DNA from 2 places in the Leclercia sp. CFBP8987 genome. Region 2 is predicted to be linked to the other one. Evidence: predicted binding sites of a transcription regulator. Region 2 holds the regulator's gene; the other holds the start of a gene.
What was found. The regulator ArgR, encoded in region 2, controls arginine synthesis, uptake and breakdown. The targets are predictions, from matches to a motif close to ANTGAATAAAAATACANT.
Positions count from the first base shown of each region.

Region 1 (8,191 bases), 390 kb from region 2:
AACATGGCGTCAATATTACCACACTCAGCCGCTAAACACGTTCCCCGCGCCTGCTGCAGGTTTCAGCACCCACACGCGTCCGTAGTGGTTATACCAGCCCGCACGGTGACCGGCATCAGGCCCGATCCCCTGATAGATGTCGAAGTGCTGGCCTTTGATTGCGCCGCCAACGTCCAGAGCGACCATCAGACGCAGCTCGTACTGTCCGGAGAATTTCCCGTTGTGATCCAGCGTTGGCACTTCGGCTAACAGCGTGGTACCCGGCGGGATCACCGTCTTGTCAGAGGCGACCGATGCGCGACCAATCAGCGGTACCGCACTCGCCCCTTTCACCGGAGCGAAGTTCTGCGGTTTAAAGAAGACAAAGGATGGGTTCTGCTCAAGCAGTTCACGCACTTCAGATTCGCTGTGCTTCTCGCCCCACTCGCGGATCGCCTGCATCGACATATCTTCGCGTTTCACTTCCCCGCGATCGATCAGCACTTTACCGATACTGCGGTAAGCATGGCCGTTCTTGCCGGAGTAGCTGAAGAAGTTAAGCGGGCTGCCGTCGCCAAAATCGATATAGCCACTGCCCTGCACATCCATAATGAAGTTATCCATCAGCGAGTTGCTGTAGGCGAGGATGTAATTTTCGCTCAGCGCACCGGAATAGATCTCGGCGCGGGACGGCAGGCGGCCACGTTTTGGCGGCATGCGGTAGATAGGATACTTGAACTCACCCTGCGCGGTATGGCGCGCCTGCACCACCGGGGTGTAGTAGCCGGTAAACTGGACGTTACCGTAGTTGTCGGTGCCTTCCATTTGCCAGGCGTCAAGGCCGTACTGGCGCATGGTGCGGGTATCGCCCCCGGCGCGTAACCAGTCCTGCACCGCGTTATAGACGGCGTTCTGCGAGCCATACAGCCGCGGCGAGGCGGTGCGGATTTGGCTCACCTGTTCCGCGAAGTCGCCGCCGTTAATCGGCGCGCCCACGGCATCCGGCTGATTCACTAAAGAGAAAGGCTGGGTCAGTTTCCCGTCTTTATATTGCTGACCGCGATCGGTCGGTTTGGAGGAGCAGGCAGCCAGAATGGCTACCATCGCGCCCGTCATCAGATACTTCGCCCAACGTCCTTTCATTATGTCTCGTCTTTTAGTTGCCCGTTTCTGCGCATCGAAGATAACAAACCGGCAAGGGTATTGAAATGCGATTACCTCCCCTCACGCAAATTTTGCGCAAAAAACAGTCGAACTGTCGGCATAGCATACAATCAACACCTAATTTGGTGATTTTTACGAAAAAGGGTTGCAACAAAAAGTCATCCGAGTATAGTGCGCATCCACGGACGCGGGGTGGAGCAGCCTGGTAGCTCGTCGGGCTCATAACCCGAAGGTCGTCGGTTCAAATCCGGCCCCCGCAACCAATTAAAATTTGATGAAGTATCTTCTACGACTGTAGAAAGACGGACGCGGGGTGGAGCAGCCTGGTAGCTCGTCGGGCTCATAACCCGAAGGTCGTCGGTTCAAATCCGGCCCCCGCAACCAATCAAGTTTAAAGAAGTAAGATTCTACAAAGTAGAATGACGGACGCGGGGTGGAGCAGCCTGGTAGCTCGTCGGGCTCATAACCCGAAGGTCGTCGGTTCAAATCCGGCCCCCGCAACCAACACTTCTGAAAACAATAAACACCCTTCCGGGTGTTTTTTTGTATCTGCAGTTTGTCATTTTGCCGGGCGTAAACCCGGCCATCCTGATTATCCGCGTCTCGCCAGCGTCGCCCCATCCGAGAAATAGGCCTTAATCCCTGCCAGTATCGACTCCGCCACTTCCTGCTGGAATGCGGCCGTCTTGAGCTTGCGCTCCTCTTCCACGTTACTGATAAACGCCGTTTCCACCAGTATCGACGGGATATCCGGCGCTTTCAGCACCGCAAACCCGGCCTGCTCGACGCTGTTTTTATGCAGCTTATTAACCCTGCCCAGTCTACCCAGCACGGCTTTACCAAACTTCAGGCTGTCGGTAATGGTCAGCGACTGCACCATATCAAACAGGGTGTGGTCGACGTAGCGATCGCCGCTCTTACTGACACCGCCGATAAGGTCAGAGGCGTTTTGCGAATCTGCCAGCAGTTTTGCCGCCGTACTGGTTGCCCCTTTGGTTGAAAGGGCAAACACCGACGATCCGCTGGGCTGGCGGCTGGTAAAGGCATCCGCATGGATAGAGATGAACAGATCCGCGCGCTGCTTTTGCGCCTTCGCTACGCGCACCTTCAGCGGAATAAAGATGTCTTCATTACGCGTCATATAGGCGCGCATGTTGCCTTCCCTGTCAATCAGCGCCTTCAGGCGACGGGCGATCTGCAGCACCACATCTTTTTCCCGGGTACGGTATTTGCCCACCGCGCCGGAGTCCTCCCCGCCGTGTCCCGGATCGAGCATGATCACAATCGGGCGATCGCGCCCGGCTTTCCCCGGCTTCGGGCCACTCTGCGCAGGCGGAACCTGACGATCGAGATCGCCTTTGTTGTAATCTTCCAGCAACGCCAGCAGAGGATCCTGGATATCCGTTGCGTTGGCCGGATAGAGATCCATCACCAGACGCTCTTTGAAACCGGCCACCGGCGCCAGGGCAAACAGCTGCGGCTTCACGTTCTGCTTGAGTTCAAACACCATGCGCACGGTTTTCGGATCAAACTGCCCGACCCGCGCGGACTTAATGTAGGGATCGTCGCCACGGATCTGGGCACTCATCCCTTTGAGAACAGAATTGAGGTTCACCCCTTCGATATCCACCACCACCCGCTCCGGGTTATTCAGGGCGAATTGCTTATAGTTAAGTACCCGGTTGGACTCGACCGTCACGCGTGTATAGGTCGATGCCGGCCAGACACGCACCGCGACGACCTGACTGACGGCAGCAAGCCCTACCTGACTTACGCTAAGCAACCACATTGCCCCGGCCCCTTGTAGCAGGCGGCGACGACTTAATGCTTTACTGGATCCCGACATGCTTCTCCCGAGCAAAGATATCGAATAACTTCTCATAACGTCCAAATTGACCGAAAACTTTAGCGAATGATGCATAAACTGTCATCCTTAAAAGGGTAAACAATCATGCGTTAACGATATCTTCTCTGAATGTTTTCTTTGCTTCGCAGAAAAATTTGGCTTGCGCGCAGGCGCATATTCGAATAAAAATACAAAAATTACGAATAAAAATTCATTGAGGGGTTGTGCCGTGGTGAAGGAACGTAGAATCGAACTGGTCCAGGGATTCCGTCATTCTGTTCCCTATATCAACACTCACCGGGGGAAGACGTTCGTCATTATGCTCGGCGGCGAAGCCATTGAGCATGAGAACTTCTCCAGTATTGTCAATGACATCGGCCTGCTGCACAGCCTGGGAATTCGCCTTGTCGTCGTGTATGGCGCCCGCCCACAGATTGAAGCCAATCTGGCCATGCATCATCACGAACCGATTTATCACAAACATACCCGCGTCACCGACGCCAAAACGCTGGAACTGGTTAAGCAGGCTGCCGGCCTACTGCAGCTGGACATTACCGCGCGGCTGTCGATGAGTCTCAACAATACCCCGCTGCAGGGGGCGCATATTAACGTGGTGAGCGGCAACTTTATTATCGCCCAGCCGCTTGGCGTGGATGACGGGGTGGATTATTGCCACAGCGGACGTATTCGTCGTATCGATGAAGAGGCGATCCACCGCCAGCTCGACGGCGGCGCGATTGTGCTCACCGGCCCGGTTGCCGTCTCGGTGACTGGCGAAAGCTTCAACCTCACCTCAGAAGAGATTGCCACCCAGCTGGCGATCAAGCTGAAAGCCGAGAAGATGATCGGCTTCTGCTCCTCGCAAGGGGTGACGAACGAGCTGGGGAATATCGTCTCTGAGCTGTTCCCGAACGAAGCCCAGGCCCGGGTCGAAGCGCTTGAGGAACAGGGCGATTACTACTCCGGCACCGTGCGCTTCCTGCGCGGCGCCATCAAAGCCTGCCGCAGCGGCGTGCGCCGCAGCCACCTGATCAGCTATCAGGAAGATGGTGCCCTGCTGCAGGAGCTGTTCTCCCGGGACGGTATCGGGACGCAGATCGTGATGGAGAGCGCCGAGCAGATCCGCCGCGCCACCATCAACGACATCGGCGGCATTCTGGAGCTGATTCGCCCTCTTGAGCAGCAGGGGATCCTGGTGCGTCGCTCCCGCGAACAGCTGGAGATGGAGATCGATAAGTTCACTATTATTCAGCGCGACAACCTCACCATCGCCTGTGCGGCGCTCTATCCCTTCCCTGAAGAGAAGATCGGGGAGATGGCCTGCGTGGCGGTGCACCCTGACTACCGCAGCTCGTCGCGCGGCGAGGTATTGCTGGAGCGGATCGCGGTCCAGGCGCGGCAGCTGGGGCTGAGCAAGCTGTTTGTCCTGACCACCCGCAGCATTCACTGGTTCCAGGAGCGCGGCTTCACGCCAGTGGACATTGATTCCCTGCCGGAAACCAAAAAAGAGATGTACAACTATCAGCGTCGCTCGAAGGTGCTGATGGCGGATTTAGGTTAAGACCCCTCACCCTGACCCTCTCCGCACAGTCTTATGGGCTCCACAGTAATTTCCTTGCTTTTAAAGCAATGAAATAATTGCAGAATAATGAAAAACTGACAGCCACTCCCTGGGCCGGCTGAAAATCGCTGAGGCGTTTCCTGCAGGCCGGGGCGAGGCGCATGGATGCGCCGAGAGGGCGGATTTACAGGGATGTTACCTCTGCCCGCCCCCGATAAGCCGTAAGGAATAAGCCGAAGGGACCGCGAAGCGGCGATTTTCTTTGCCGGGAGCCGGGATTGTTAAGGGGCGGCGGCAAGCCCCTTAACACGTTCACGGGTGACGCGGCTGACAGAGAAGCACAAAACATAAAGTGAACGGAACCACCAACTGAGCCGCATGTTCCCGCTCACCCCAGCCCTCTCCCTAAATGGAGAGGGGGCCGTCCGTGCCAATATTTTTTGTGGGGTTCAAAGGGGAAAATTATAACGCCTCAAAAATCGCACTCAGCCCGCTGCGACGTTCCGTACGGGTGGTGACGGCCTGCACCAGCACACCGTCATCCGCATACAGCGACAACCGCCGACGGGCACGGGTGATGGCGGTATAGACCAGCTCCCGGGTGACCACAGGGGAGATCTGGGTAGGCAGGATCAGCGCCGCATGATCGAACTCCGACCCCTGCGATTTATGCACCGTCATCGCCCAGGCGGTTTCATGCTCCGGCAGGCGGCTCGGCTGCACGGACTTCAGGCTGCCGTCCGGCATCTGGAACCAGACGCGCAGCCCCTGGCCCCGATCCAGCGCAATCCCGATATCACCGTTAAACAGACCCAGCGCACTGTCGTTGCGCGATATCATCACCGGGCGACCTTCATACCAGCGGGAATGCGGCTGACGGCTGATGCGGCGTTTTTGCATCAGCACCTGCTCCAGCCTTTCGTTGAGCCCGGCCACGCCAAAGGGTCCGTCCCGTAAGGCGCACAGCAGCTGATAACGACTAAATGCCGCCAGGATCTCCCCTTCTGCGGCCTGGTGCTGCACATGGTCGAGGAAATGCTGATAACCCTGCAGGGCATCCTCCAGCATCACCAGATACTCTTCTCCGCTCTGGAGCTGCTTTTTCTCGATATCGCTGAAGGTGCCGTCAAACACCGAGCGCAGCGCGTGGCGATCGCCGCGGTTAACCGCCGCTGCCAGCTGGCCGATGCCGGAGTCGCTGCCGAAACGGTAGCTTTTTTGCAGCAGGCACAGGCTGTCGCGCAGCGCGCCCGCCACCGGGCTGATGTTGCCTTCCATCTGACATCCCGTCATCCCGGCCAGCTCCTGGGCACGCTGCACGGTAAAACCGGCGCTGGCCCAGGTGCAAATATCACCCAGCACCGCCCCCGCTTCGACGGAGGCCAGCTGGTCGCGGTCGCCAAGGAAAATCACCCGGGCATGGGGCGGGAGGGCATCAATCAGACGAGACATCATGGTCAGGTCGATCATCGAGGCCTCATCCACCACCAGCACGTCCAGATGCAGCGGGTTACCGCCATGGTAACGCAGACGTTGACTGCCCGGCTGAGCGCCAAGCAAACGGTGCAGAGTACTGGCTTCGGTCGGGAAGCGCTTACGCTGGAGATCGGACAGCGGGAGCTGCTGCAGCGCCCCGCCCAGCGACTCGGTGAGACGCGCGGCGGCTTTACCGGTCGGGGCCGCCAACCGGATACGGCACTTCTCCTCCCCCGCCATCTGGATCAACGCCGCCAGCAGGCGGGCAACGGTGGTGGTTTTACCGGTGCCCGGGCCGCCGGAAATCACCGAGATACGCCGGGTTAACGCCACGGCCGCCGCCACCTTTTGCCAGTTAACGGCTTCGTCAGAGGTAAAGAGCGCGTTCAGGGTACGCTGAACGTCGGCACTGTCGTGAGGTAAGGGATGGTTGGCTTCGCTAAAGAAACTGGCCACGGCCCGCTCATAGCGCCACATCCGGTTGAGATAGAGCCGGTCGCCCGTCAGCACCAGCGGCGTCGGCTCGTCCCCTGCGCTCACTGCCCGGGAACGCATCAGCGTCGTGGGCCAGTCCTGGGTTTCATCATGGAGGGCAAAACAGGCCTGCAGGGCGGCGGTTTTCGCCTCTGCCTGCAGACGTGACAGCGGCAGGCAGACATGCCCTTCTCCGGTGTCCCGGCTCAGGATTGCCGTCGCCAGCATCACCGAGGGCTCATCGTTCCCGGCCACCATCATCGCAAACTGTACATCCAGACGACGCAACACGCGCTGTTCTACGACCTCCAGCAATAATTCCTGCATCGTCATGACACAAGCTCCTCTCGGCTTGCAGAAAACAAGCTATCCATTTGATTTATTAAATTTTCATCCGGGCGGGTGGCAAAGCAGCCGGACCCCGGTGAGCTGCCGTCCACGCCGCGTAAAAACAGGTAGATCACCCCGCCGAAATGGTGCTGATAGTCGTAGTCGGCAATACGGTGGCGCAGATAACGGTGCAGCGCCAGGGTGTAGAGCTGATACTGCAGATCGTAGCGGTGGGACTGCATCGCGCGAGCCATCGCCTCCGGGGTATAGGCCTCGCCGTTTTCCCCCAGCCAGTTGGACTTATAGTCCAGCAGGTAGTAACGACCATTATGGCGAAATACGAGGTCGATAAAGCCTTTCAACATGCCGCGCACCTGGCGGAAATCGAGCGGCGGGCAGCCACGGGACAGCAGATCGTACTCGCGGATCAGCGCATCCAGCGCATCGGCGGTAAGCGGCCCGGCGACCGGCAGGTAAAACTCCATCTCAACCTGTTTATCGGTGGCTGAAAGCTGGCTCAGCGAGATCCCCTCCTCGTTGAGCGGCGTCTGCAGAACCTGGTTGATCCAGTGGGTCAGGACCGGCTCCCAACGGGCGTCATACCCGCCTTTCTGCAGCATCTCCAGCACCCACTCCTGGGAGACGGGTTGCGTGAAATCGAGCGCTTCAAACAGACTGTGTAAAAAGGTGCCCGGCGAAGCGCCGCGTGGAAACTGGTGCGGCGTCAGCTCCGGCTCCTGTGCCACCTCGCCGGTGCCTGCGGCATCAACGTCGAGGCGCGGCATCAGATCCTGAGCAATACTGTGCCCGCGCTGCTGCAGGCCGGAGTAGCTGGTGACCCGCCAGTCATCGAACAGCGCGCGAGCCACCTGCCGGGCCTGCAGATCCGGCATCACCGACTCCGGCATCTGCCAGCGGGCGGTGTCTGCCACCCCGGCAACCTGGAGTGCGATGTGGTCATTGCACAGGGTTTCCAGGCACTGGCGCAGCCCGGCCGCATCTTTCGGCTCGCCGCGCTGGATCAGGCGGCCAAGGGCGCTGAGGTGGAAATCGCTGTCACCGGACTTGTCGCCCCGACGCCTGAACAGCGGCGCGACGCCCAGACTGCAGTGCCAGACCGAGCGGGTCAGAGCCACATAGAGCAGACGTAAATCTTCCGCCAGCCGCTCGGCTTCGGCCAGCTCGACGCTGTCCTCCGCTTTGCTGAGGTCGAGCACGGCTTCAAAGGTTTGGCGATCGTGATAAAAGGCCTGATCCTGCACCCGGTAATTGGCAATAAAGGGCAGCCAGACCAGGGGGTATTCCAGCCCCTTCGATTTGTGAATGGTGACGATTTTGACCAGATGTTTGTCGCTTTCGAG
Region 1 covers NZ_CM188255.1:3,946,933-3,955,123, forward strand. Annotated here, with positions in the region: gene mltA (murein transglycosylase A) at 25-1,122, opposite strand; tRNA gene SOM40_RS18980 (tRNA-Met) at 1,330-1,406, shown strand; tRNA gene SOM40_RS18985 (tRNA-Met) at 1,451-1,527, shown strand; tRNA gene SOM40_RS18990 (tRNA-Met) at 1,571-1,647, shown strand; gene amiC (N-acetylmuramoyl-L-alanine amidase AmiC) at 1,736-2,989, opposite strand; gene argA (amino-acid N-acetyltransferase) at 3,219-4,550, shown strand; gene recD (exodeoxyribonuclease V subunit alpha) at 5,013-6,833, opposite strand; gene recB (exodeoxyribonuclease V subunit beta) at 6,830-8,191, opposite strand, start outside.
Region 1: the regulator ArgR is predicted to act here: its motif matches at 3,167-3,184, upstream of argA (amino-acid N-acetyltransferase).

Region 2 (8,191 bases):
GCTGATCGTTGCCCAGTACCAGCTGATGCAGCTGTGCATTAAGCATGGCGACAGTGAAGAGGTCGATAACGCCTGGAGTGCGCTGGTGCGTCGTACCACCGCTCTGGAAGGGATGCGCAGCAACCTCAATATGGAGTCGTCGCGCTGGTCACGGGCAAACCGCCGCCTGAAGGCGCTGAATACCGTCTCCTTAACGCTGATCACCCAGGCCTGTGAAACCTATCTGATCCAGAATACCCGCCCCGAGGCGATCACTGAGACCTTCCGGGAACAGTTTGCCGTCCCCGTCGAGACGGTCCAGGATGTGCATAAACAGCTCAAACGCATGCGGCGAGTCATCGCCTGGACCGGCGAACGTGACACCCCGGTCACTATCTATACCTGGGTTGGCGCGGCGACGCGCTACCTGCTGCTCAAACGTGGGGTGATCGGCAATACCAAAATCAGCGCCACCGAAGAGGAAGTCCTGCAGGGCGAGGTGGTGGTCAAAGCCGAGTCGGCGGAACGTCACCACGCGATGGTCAACTTCTGGCGCACCACGCTTGCCTGCATGCTCGGGACGCTGTTCTGGCTGTGGACCGGCTGGACCTCCGGCAGCGGTGCGATGGTGATGATCGCCGTGGTCACCTCGCTGGCGATGCGTCTGCCCAATCCGCGGATGGTGGCGCTCGATTTTCTGTACGGCACCCTGGCAGCGCTCCCGCTGGGCGCCTTCTATTTCCTGGTGGTTCTGCCCTCGACCCAGCAAAGTATGCTGCTGCTCTGTATCAGCCTTGCGGTGATGGCTTTCTTTATTGGTATAGAAGTGCAGAAGCGCCGCCTGGGCTCGCTCGGGGCGCTGGCCAGTACCATCAATATTCTGGTGCTGGATAACCCGATGACGTTCCACTTCAGCCAGTTCCTCGACAGCGCGCTGGGGCAGATTGTTGGTTGTTTCCTCGCGATGATGGTCATTCTGCTGGTACGTGATAACTCCCAGGCCCGTACCGGGCGCGTGCTGCTGAACCAGTTTGTCTCCGCGGCCGTTTCAGCGATGACCACCAATACCGCCCGGCGCAAGGAGAACCATCTCCCCGCGCTCTATCAGCAGCTGTTTTTACTGCTGAACAAATTCCCGGGCGATATCGCGAAATTCCGGCTGGCTCTGACCTTGATCATCGCTCACCAGCGTCTGCGCAACGCACCGGTACCGATCAATGACGATCTCTCTGCGTTCCATCGCCAGCTGCGACGCACTGCCGATCACGTCATGTCGGCCTCCAGCGACGATAAGCGGCGACGCTACTTTGCCCAGCTGCTGGCGGAGCTGGACATCTATCAGGAAAAACTGCGCATCTGGGAGGCACCGCGACAGGTGACCGAACCGGTGCAGCGGCTGGTGGGGATGTTGCATCGATACCAGAATGCCCTGACCGACAGCTGATCCTCCTGAAAACCGACGCCGTAAGCGTCGGTTTTTTTGTGACTATACTTATTCGGGCAAGTACTTAAACCCCGAATGGGAGGATACATGACTACCCAGGCTCTTCAGGACAGTGCGCTATTTCAGACAGGATATTTGGTCGATGGCGTATGGAAAACGCTCGATACCACATTCGATGTCGTTAACCCGGCCACTGGTGAGGTGATTGCCAGCGTGGCCAAAGCGGGCACCAAAGAGACCGAAGAGGCTATCGCCGCCGCGAGCCGTGCTTTCCCGGCGTGGCGTGCCAGAACCGCAAAAGAACGCTCGGCCATCCTCTATCGCTGGTATGAACTCATCATTGAGAACAAGCAGTGGCTTGGACAACTGATGACCACCGAGCAGGGTAAACCGCTGAAAGAGGCGGAGGGCGAGGTCGAGTATGCGGCCAGCTTTATTCAGTGGTTCGCCGAGCAGGCCAAACGCGCCAACGGTGAAATCATTCCCCCTGTGAAACCCGGCTCCCGCATTCTGGCCACCCGCGAACCCATTGGTGTGGTGGCAGCAATCACACCGTGGAATTTCCCGATGGCGATGCTGACCCGTAAACTCGGCCCGGCACTGGCCGCAGGCTGTACCGGGGTGATCAAGCCAGCTAACAATACGCCGCTCAGCGCCTTTGCCCTGCTGACCCTGGCCAAAAAAGCAGGCGTCCCGGATGGCGTACTCAACGCGGTGGCGGGCAGTACCTCCGAGATCAGCGATGCGATCATGGCCAGTCATGAGGTGCGCAAAATCTCTTTTACCGGCTCGACGGCGGTCGGCAAAACGCTGGTACGCAATGCCGCCGAGACCATGAAAAAAGTTTCGATGGAGCTGGGCGGGAACGCGCCTTATATCGTCTTTGACGATGCCGATATCGATGCCGCTGTGAAGGGCGCCATCGCCAATAAATTCCGCAATGCCGGCCAGGTCTGCGTCAGCGTCAACCGTTTCTATATTCAGGAGTCGGTATATGACGCCTTTGTCAGCCAGCTCGCCGCCGCCGTAAACGACTTAAAAGTAGGGAACGGCCTGGAGGAGGGCACCGTAGTCGGGCCACTGATTGAACCTGCCGCCGTGGACAAAGTGCGCGAGCATGTCGAGGACGCGGTCGCCAAAGGGGCGACGGTACTGGCAGGCGGCAAGGCGCACGAGCTGGGCGGCAACTTCTGGCAGCCAACGGTGTTGGGCGATTGTCATGAAGGCATGATGCTCGCCAGCGAAGAGACCTTTGGGCCCGTTGCGGCCTGCTTCCGTTTTACCTCCGAAGAGGAGGTGATTCAGCGCGCCAATAATACGCCGTTTGGTCTGGCCGCCTATTTCTACACTCAGAATCTGCAGCGGGTATTCCGCGTCTCACAGGCTATTGAGAGTGGGATGATCGGGGTTAACGAATGTGCGGTCTCCACCGAACTGGGTCCGTTTGGCGGGGTAAAAGAGTCAGGGCTGGGCCGTGAAGGGTCAGTATTGGGACTGGAGGAGTTCCTGGAAGTGAAAACCCTGCATATCGGGGGATTATAATCGACAGGGCGGCGGCAGCCGCCCGCCTGGACGGGGTGGCTGGAAATGAATATCTATACGTTTGATTTTGATGAAATCGACAGTCAGGAAGACTTTTATCGTGAATTTTCACGAACCTTTGGCATAAGACGGGAGAGCGTGACGGACCTGGATTCTCTGTGGGAGATTGTCACCGGTAACCAGTTGCCGCTGCCGCTTGAAATCGAGTTTACCCATTTACCGGAAAAACTGCGCAGGCGCTTCGGGGCGTTGATCCTACTGTTTGATGAGGCGGAAGAGGAGCTGGAAGGTCAGATTCGCTTTAACGTTCGTCCGTAAAAGGCAAAAAAAAGCCCCTGCGAGGCAGGGGCAAGTCGTAGTTCAATACGACGAGGGTTTATTTGTACAGCTCGGCCGTGGCATGCCAGTGGTCGCCTGTATTCATCTCGGTAATGCGATAGCTGCTGGCGCCCGCTTTTTCAGCTTTTGCGGCCAGGGCCTGACGGATATCCATTGGAGAACCGGCAACTTCAGTCACGCCTACGCTACCCATTGATTGCAGGTTTTGTGCTTGCTCCGCGGTAACCTGATGCACAGCTGCGCTGGCACCGAATGAGAGAACGGAAGCTAAACCAAGGGTGGCGATGATTAATTTAGTGTTCATAGTCTTTACTCCTTACAGGGCACGTTCAACGGCAAGAAGGGTTGTGCTGCTATTTTTATGCCTGGTGTCGTTGAACTGAGATAACGGATAGTTCGGGTTATGCGCAGTACGTCTTATTTGTACAGCTCAGCAGTAGCATGCCAGTGGTCACCGGTACGCGCTTCGATCACGCGGTAGGAGGAGGCACCCTGTTCCTGCGCTTTTTTGTTCAGCATCTGGTTCATGTCCATCGGAGAAGTACCGATTGCACCAACAGAAACAGTACCGATAGATTCGCGGGACTGGGCCTGATCGGCATTAATTGAATCGGCGGCAAAGGCACCGAAAGACAGGACAGACAGAACGCTTAGAGTGGCTACGGTTGTTTTGATTTTCATGATTCTTTTCCTCGTCATATTCTTTACTGGGGTCTTCGTTTCGTGACCCTCATCACAAAATCAAGTATACACTAATAACGGCAAAAATTAATACCATGCTAATTGTTTCTCGTGAAATTACGTATTAAGCAGACGATGTTTTATAACTGAAGAGAATAAAAAAGCGGGAGTCAGACGCGTGCCAGAGGCTTATTTTTAGCAAAATCAGGTGGATAGGAGAATTTGATTATTCGTGCGGTCGTGAAAGTATCATCCACTATATGAATGAATTGAAGTGGAAAAACGCACTATTTGTTAAATCGCAGATAACAGATTGTAAGGCAAAACGAGGCGGGAGCCGAAGATTCCCCGCTGCGCCAGGCAGCAGGGAAGAAGATCAGAGTTCCTGTTCGAACAGCACCAGAATGGCTTCGTAGAGGTCTTTCACCGAGAAACCATTAGCCGGGGTGGTGAAGATGGTATCGTCGCCGGCGATGGTGCCGAGAATACCTTCTGCTTTGCCGAGCGAGTCGAGCAGACGCGCAATCAACTGGGCAGCGCCCGGGCTGGTGTGGATCACCACCACCGCATCGTTATAGTCGATATCCAGCACCAGATTCTTCAGCGGGCTCGAGGTGGTCGGTACGCCCAGTTCAGCAGGCAGACAGTAAACCATCTCCATTTTGGCGTTGCGGGTACGTACCGCGCCAAATTTGGTTAACATGCGGGAGACTTTCGACTGGTTGATATTTTCGAAGCCTTCTTCCTGTAAGGCCTGAACGATCTCACCCTGAGAACTAAACTTTTCTTCTTTAAGCAGCGCTTTGAACGCCTTAACCAATTCTTCTTGTTTAGAAGAGATTCGCATAAATCACCCGAAATATAGCGGTAGAAACAACATTATTATGCACATGGATGAATTTTTATGCAAACTATCTGCCCAATCTTAGGCTGAAATAATGTTATGAAAGGGAGTGATTTTATCAAATTTCGTTATCAAGGAACATGCCTGCGTCACGCCTCGCAAATAAGCTTAAAAGTAAATTAAATGTTATCAAATTGATGTTGTTTTGGTGGATGGCGAGGGTGTATTGTAACCCCCTCTTGATTCGTTGCTTAGTTATCGCATAACGCCTGATAGCCTTCCGGCAGAAGCGAAAAGCGCGTGACCGCTAATTCTCAAACCATGAAGATTGTAATTATTGATCTGCTGAATTAAGGTCGCCGCGACGGAGTAACAGAAAGTTAGCTCACCATAATAAGGAGTTTAGGATGAAAGTCGCAGTCCTCGGCGCTGCTGGCGGTATCGGCCAGGCGCTTGCCCTACTACTGAAAACTCAGCTGCCTGCAGGCTCAGAACTCTCTCTGTACGACATTGCCCCGGTAACCCCTGGTGTGGCGGTTGACCTGAGCCACATCCCAACGGCTGTCAAAATCAAAGGCTTCTCCGGTGAAGATGCGCGCCCGGCGCTCGAAGGCGCAGACGTTGTGCTGATCTCCGCAGGCGTGGCGCGTAAGCCAGGCATGGATCGTTCCGATCTGTTCAACGTGAATGCCGGTATCGTTAAGAACCTGATTCAGCAGGTCGCGACAACCTGTCCGAAAGCCTGCATCGGGATCATCACTAACCCGGTTAACACCACTGTTGCTATCGCAGCAGAAGTGCTGAAAAAAGCGGGCGTGTATGACAAGAACAAACTGTTTGGCGTGACCACGCTGGACATCATCCGCTCCAACACCTTTGTAGCGGAACTGAAAGGCAAGCAGCCAACCGAGCTGGAAGTGCCGGTTATCGGCGGCCACTCTGGCGTGACCATTCTGCCACTGCTGTCCCAGATCCCAGGCGTCAGCTTCACCGAGCAGGAAGTGGCTGACCTGACCAAACGTATCCAGAACGCTGGCACCGAAGTGGTGGAAGCGAAGGCGGGTGGCGGCTCTGCAACCCTCTCTATGGGTCAGGCGGCAGCACGTTTCGGTCTCTCTCTGGTGCGCGCCCTGCAGGGCGAGCAAGGCGTGATCGAATGTGCGTACGTTGAAGGCGACGGCGAGCATGCACGCTTCTTCTCTCAGCCGCTGCTGCTGGGCAAAAACGGTATTGAAGAGCGTAAATCTATCGGCACCCTGAGCGCGTTCGAGCAGCAGGCAATGGCCGGCATGCTGGATACCCTGAAGAACGATATCGTTCTGGGCGAAGAGTTCGTTAACAAGTAAGCGACGCACTTCCCGTCAGGGCAATAAAAAACCGGAGCACTGACTCCGGTTTTTTTATGTCTGCTGACTTAGTTGGTGGCCGGGTATTCCTGAATGGTCACCTGCAGGGTCAGCTTCTTATCATCCCGCATCACTTCCACCGGAATGATGGAGCCAGGCCTGATCTCAGCCACCTGATCCATGGTCTCGAGGGCCGACAACGCCGGTTTACCGTTCACCGAGACGATAACGTCGTTAACCTTGATGCCAGCTTCCGCCGCCGGGCCGCCGGGAGTGACTTCGTTAACCACAATCCCCTGGATCTGATCGATGCCGCCACCCTGGGTATGCAGCGGAGCAATCTCACGTCCGCCAATGCCAATGTAGCCACGGATCACCCGTCCGTCTCGAATGAGCTTATCCATAATCTTGTTGGCCAGCTGGAACGGGATGGCGAAGCCAATGCCTTCGGGCGTTTCCCCGTCGTTGCTCTTATCAAACGAGAGGGTATTGATGCCCATCAGCTCGCCCAGCGAGTTCACCAGCGCGCCGCCGGAGTTGCCGTGGTTGATGGAGGCGTCCGTCTGCAGGAAGTTCTGCCGCCCGGAGGGGTTCAGGCCGATCCGCCCCGTCGCGCTGATAATCCCCTGGGTGATGGTCTGCCCAAGGTTGTAGGGGTTACCGATCGCCAGCACCACGTCACCGATATGCGGGGTACGTTTACGGTTGATAGGGATGATGGGCAGGCCGCCCGTGGCATTAATTTTGAGGACCGCCAGATCCGTCAGGCTGTCAGAACCCACCAGCAGGGCCTCAAAGACGCGACCGTCCTGCAGCGCAACGATGATCTGATCGGCATCGTTGATCACATGTTTGTTGGTAATGATGTAGCCGCGTTCATCCATGATCACCCCGGAGCCCAGGGTACGGATCTCCAGCTGATTATGGCTGGTGCTGTTCAGGCCGCGGTTATAGACGTTAACCACCGCAGGCGCGGCGCGGCGTACTGCCTGATTGTAACTGGCAGGTGTTTCATCTGCGCTGTCAAATTGCGGCGCAGCCAGCTGATTAAACTGACGTAAAGAGGGCATCGCGACCAGTAACAGGCCACCTACAACCAGGCCGATGGCGACCGAACGAATGAGCTTTAAAACCATGATACGGGCGTCGTTAAGGGAAGATCGCAAGCAGCATAGCATGACTTATCCGGACATCACACGTGGCGATGTCCGGACGCGTACAGGCTTAACGCAGCAAAATATAGAGTGTATCGTTACCGCGCACGATCTGCAGGGCGATAACGGTCGGTTTGCCTTCCAGCACTTTGCGCATTTCGGCGATGGACTGCACACGAACGCGGTTCACCCCGATGATCACGTCATTCTCATGCAGACCGGCCTGGGCGGCAGGGCTGCTCTTCTCGACGCTGTCGAGGGTGATGCCTTTAGTGCCGTCTTTCAACTGCCCGTCACTTAAGGTCGCCCCTTGCAGCGCCGGGGCAATCATCTCTGCGCTGGCGGATGATGAGGTGCTTTTATCCAGCGTGACCTGCAGATCCAGCGGCTTGCCGTCACGCAGAATGCCGAGCTTAACCGTGGCACCCGGCTCCGTGGTAGCAATGCGCGAACGCAGTTCGGCAAAGCTGCTTAACGGTTTGTCATTCAGGCTGACGATCACGTCCCCGGATTTGACGCCCGCTTTTGCCGAGCCGGAATTCGGTAACACTTCGCTGACGAAGGCGCCGCGCTGCACGTTCAGGTTGAACGCTTTGGCAATATCCGCGCTCATTTCCGTGCCTTTGATGCCCAGCAGCCCACGTTTGACTTCGCCAAACTCAATCAGCTGCTGTGCCAGGGTGCGGGCCATATTGCTGGGGATGGCAAAACCGATCCCGACGCTGCCGCCGCCAGGCGCCAGAATGGCGGTGTTAATGCCGATCAGCTCCCCGTTCAGGTTCAGCAGGGCGCCGCCGGAGTTACCGCGGTTAATGGAGGCGTCAGTCTGGATAAAGTTTTCCAGCCCTTCGAGGTTCAGGCC
Region 2 covers NZ_CM188255.1:4,341,626-4,349,816, reverse strand. Annotated here, with positions in the region: gene aaeB (p-hydroxybenzoic acid efflux pump subunit AaeB) at 1-1,423, shown strand, start outside; gene SOM40_RS20895 (NAD-dependent succinate-semialdehyde dehydrogenase) at 1,511-2,965, shown strand; gene SOM40_RS20890 (barstar family protein) at 3,011-3,283, shown strand; gene yhcN (peroxide/acid stress response protein YhcN) at 3,342-3,608, opposite strand; gene yhcN (peroxide/acid stress response protein YhcN) at 3,722-3,985, opposite strand; gene argR (transcriptional regulator ArgR) at 4,362-4,832, opposite strand; gene mdh (malate dehydrogenase) at 5,237-6,175, shown strand; gene degS (outer membrane-stress sensor serine endopeptidase DegS) at 6,244-7,311, opposite strand; gene degQ (serine endoprotease DegQ) at 7,400-8,191, opposite strand, start outside.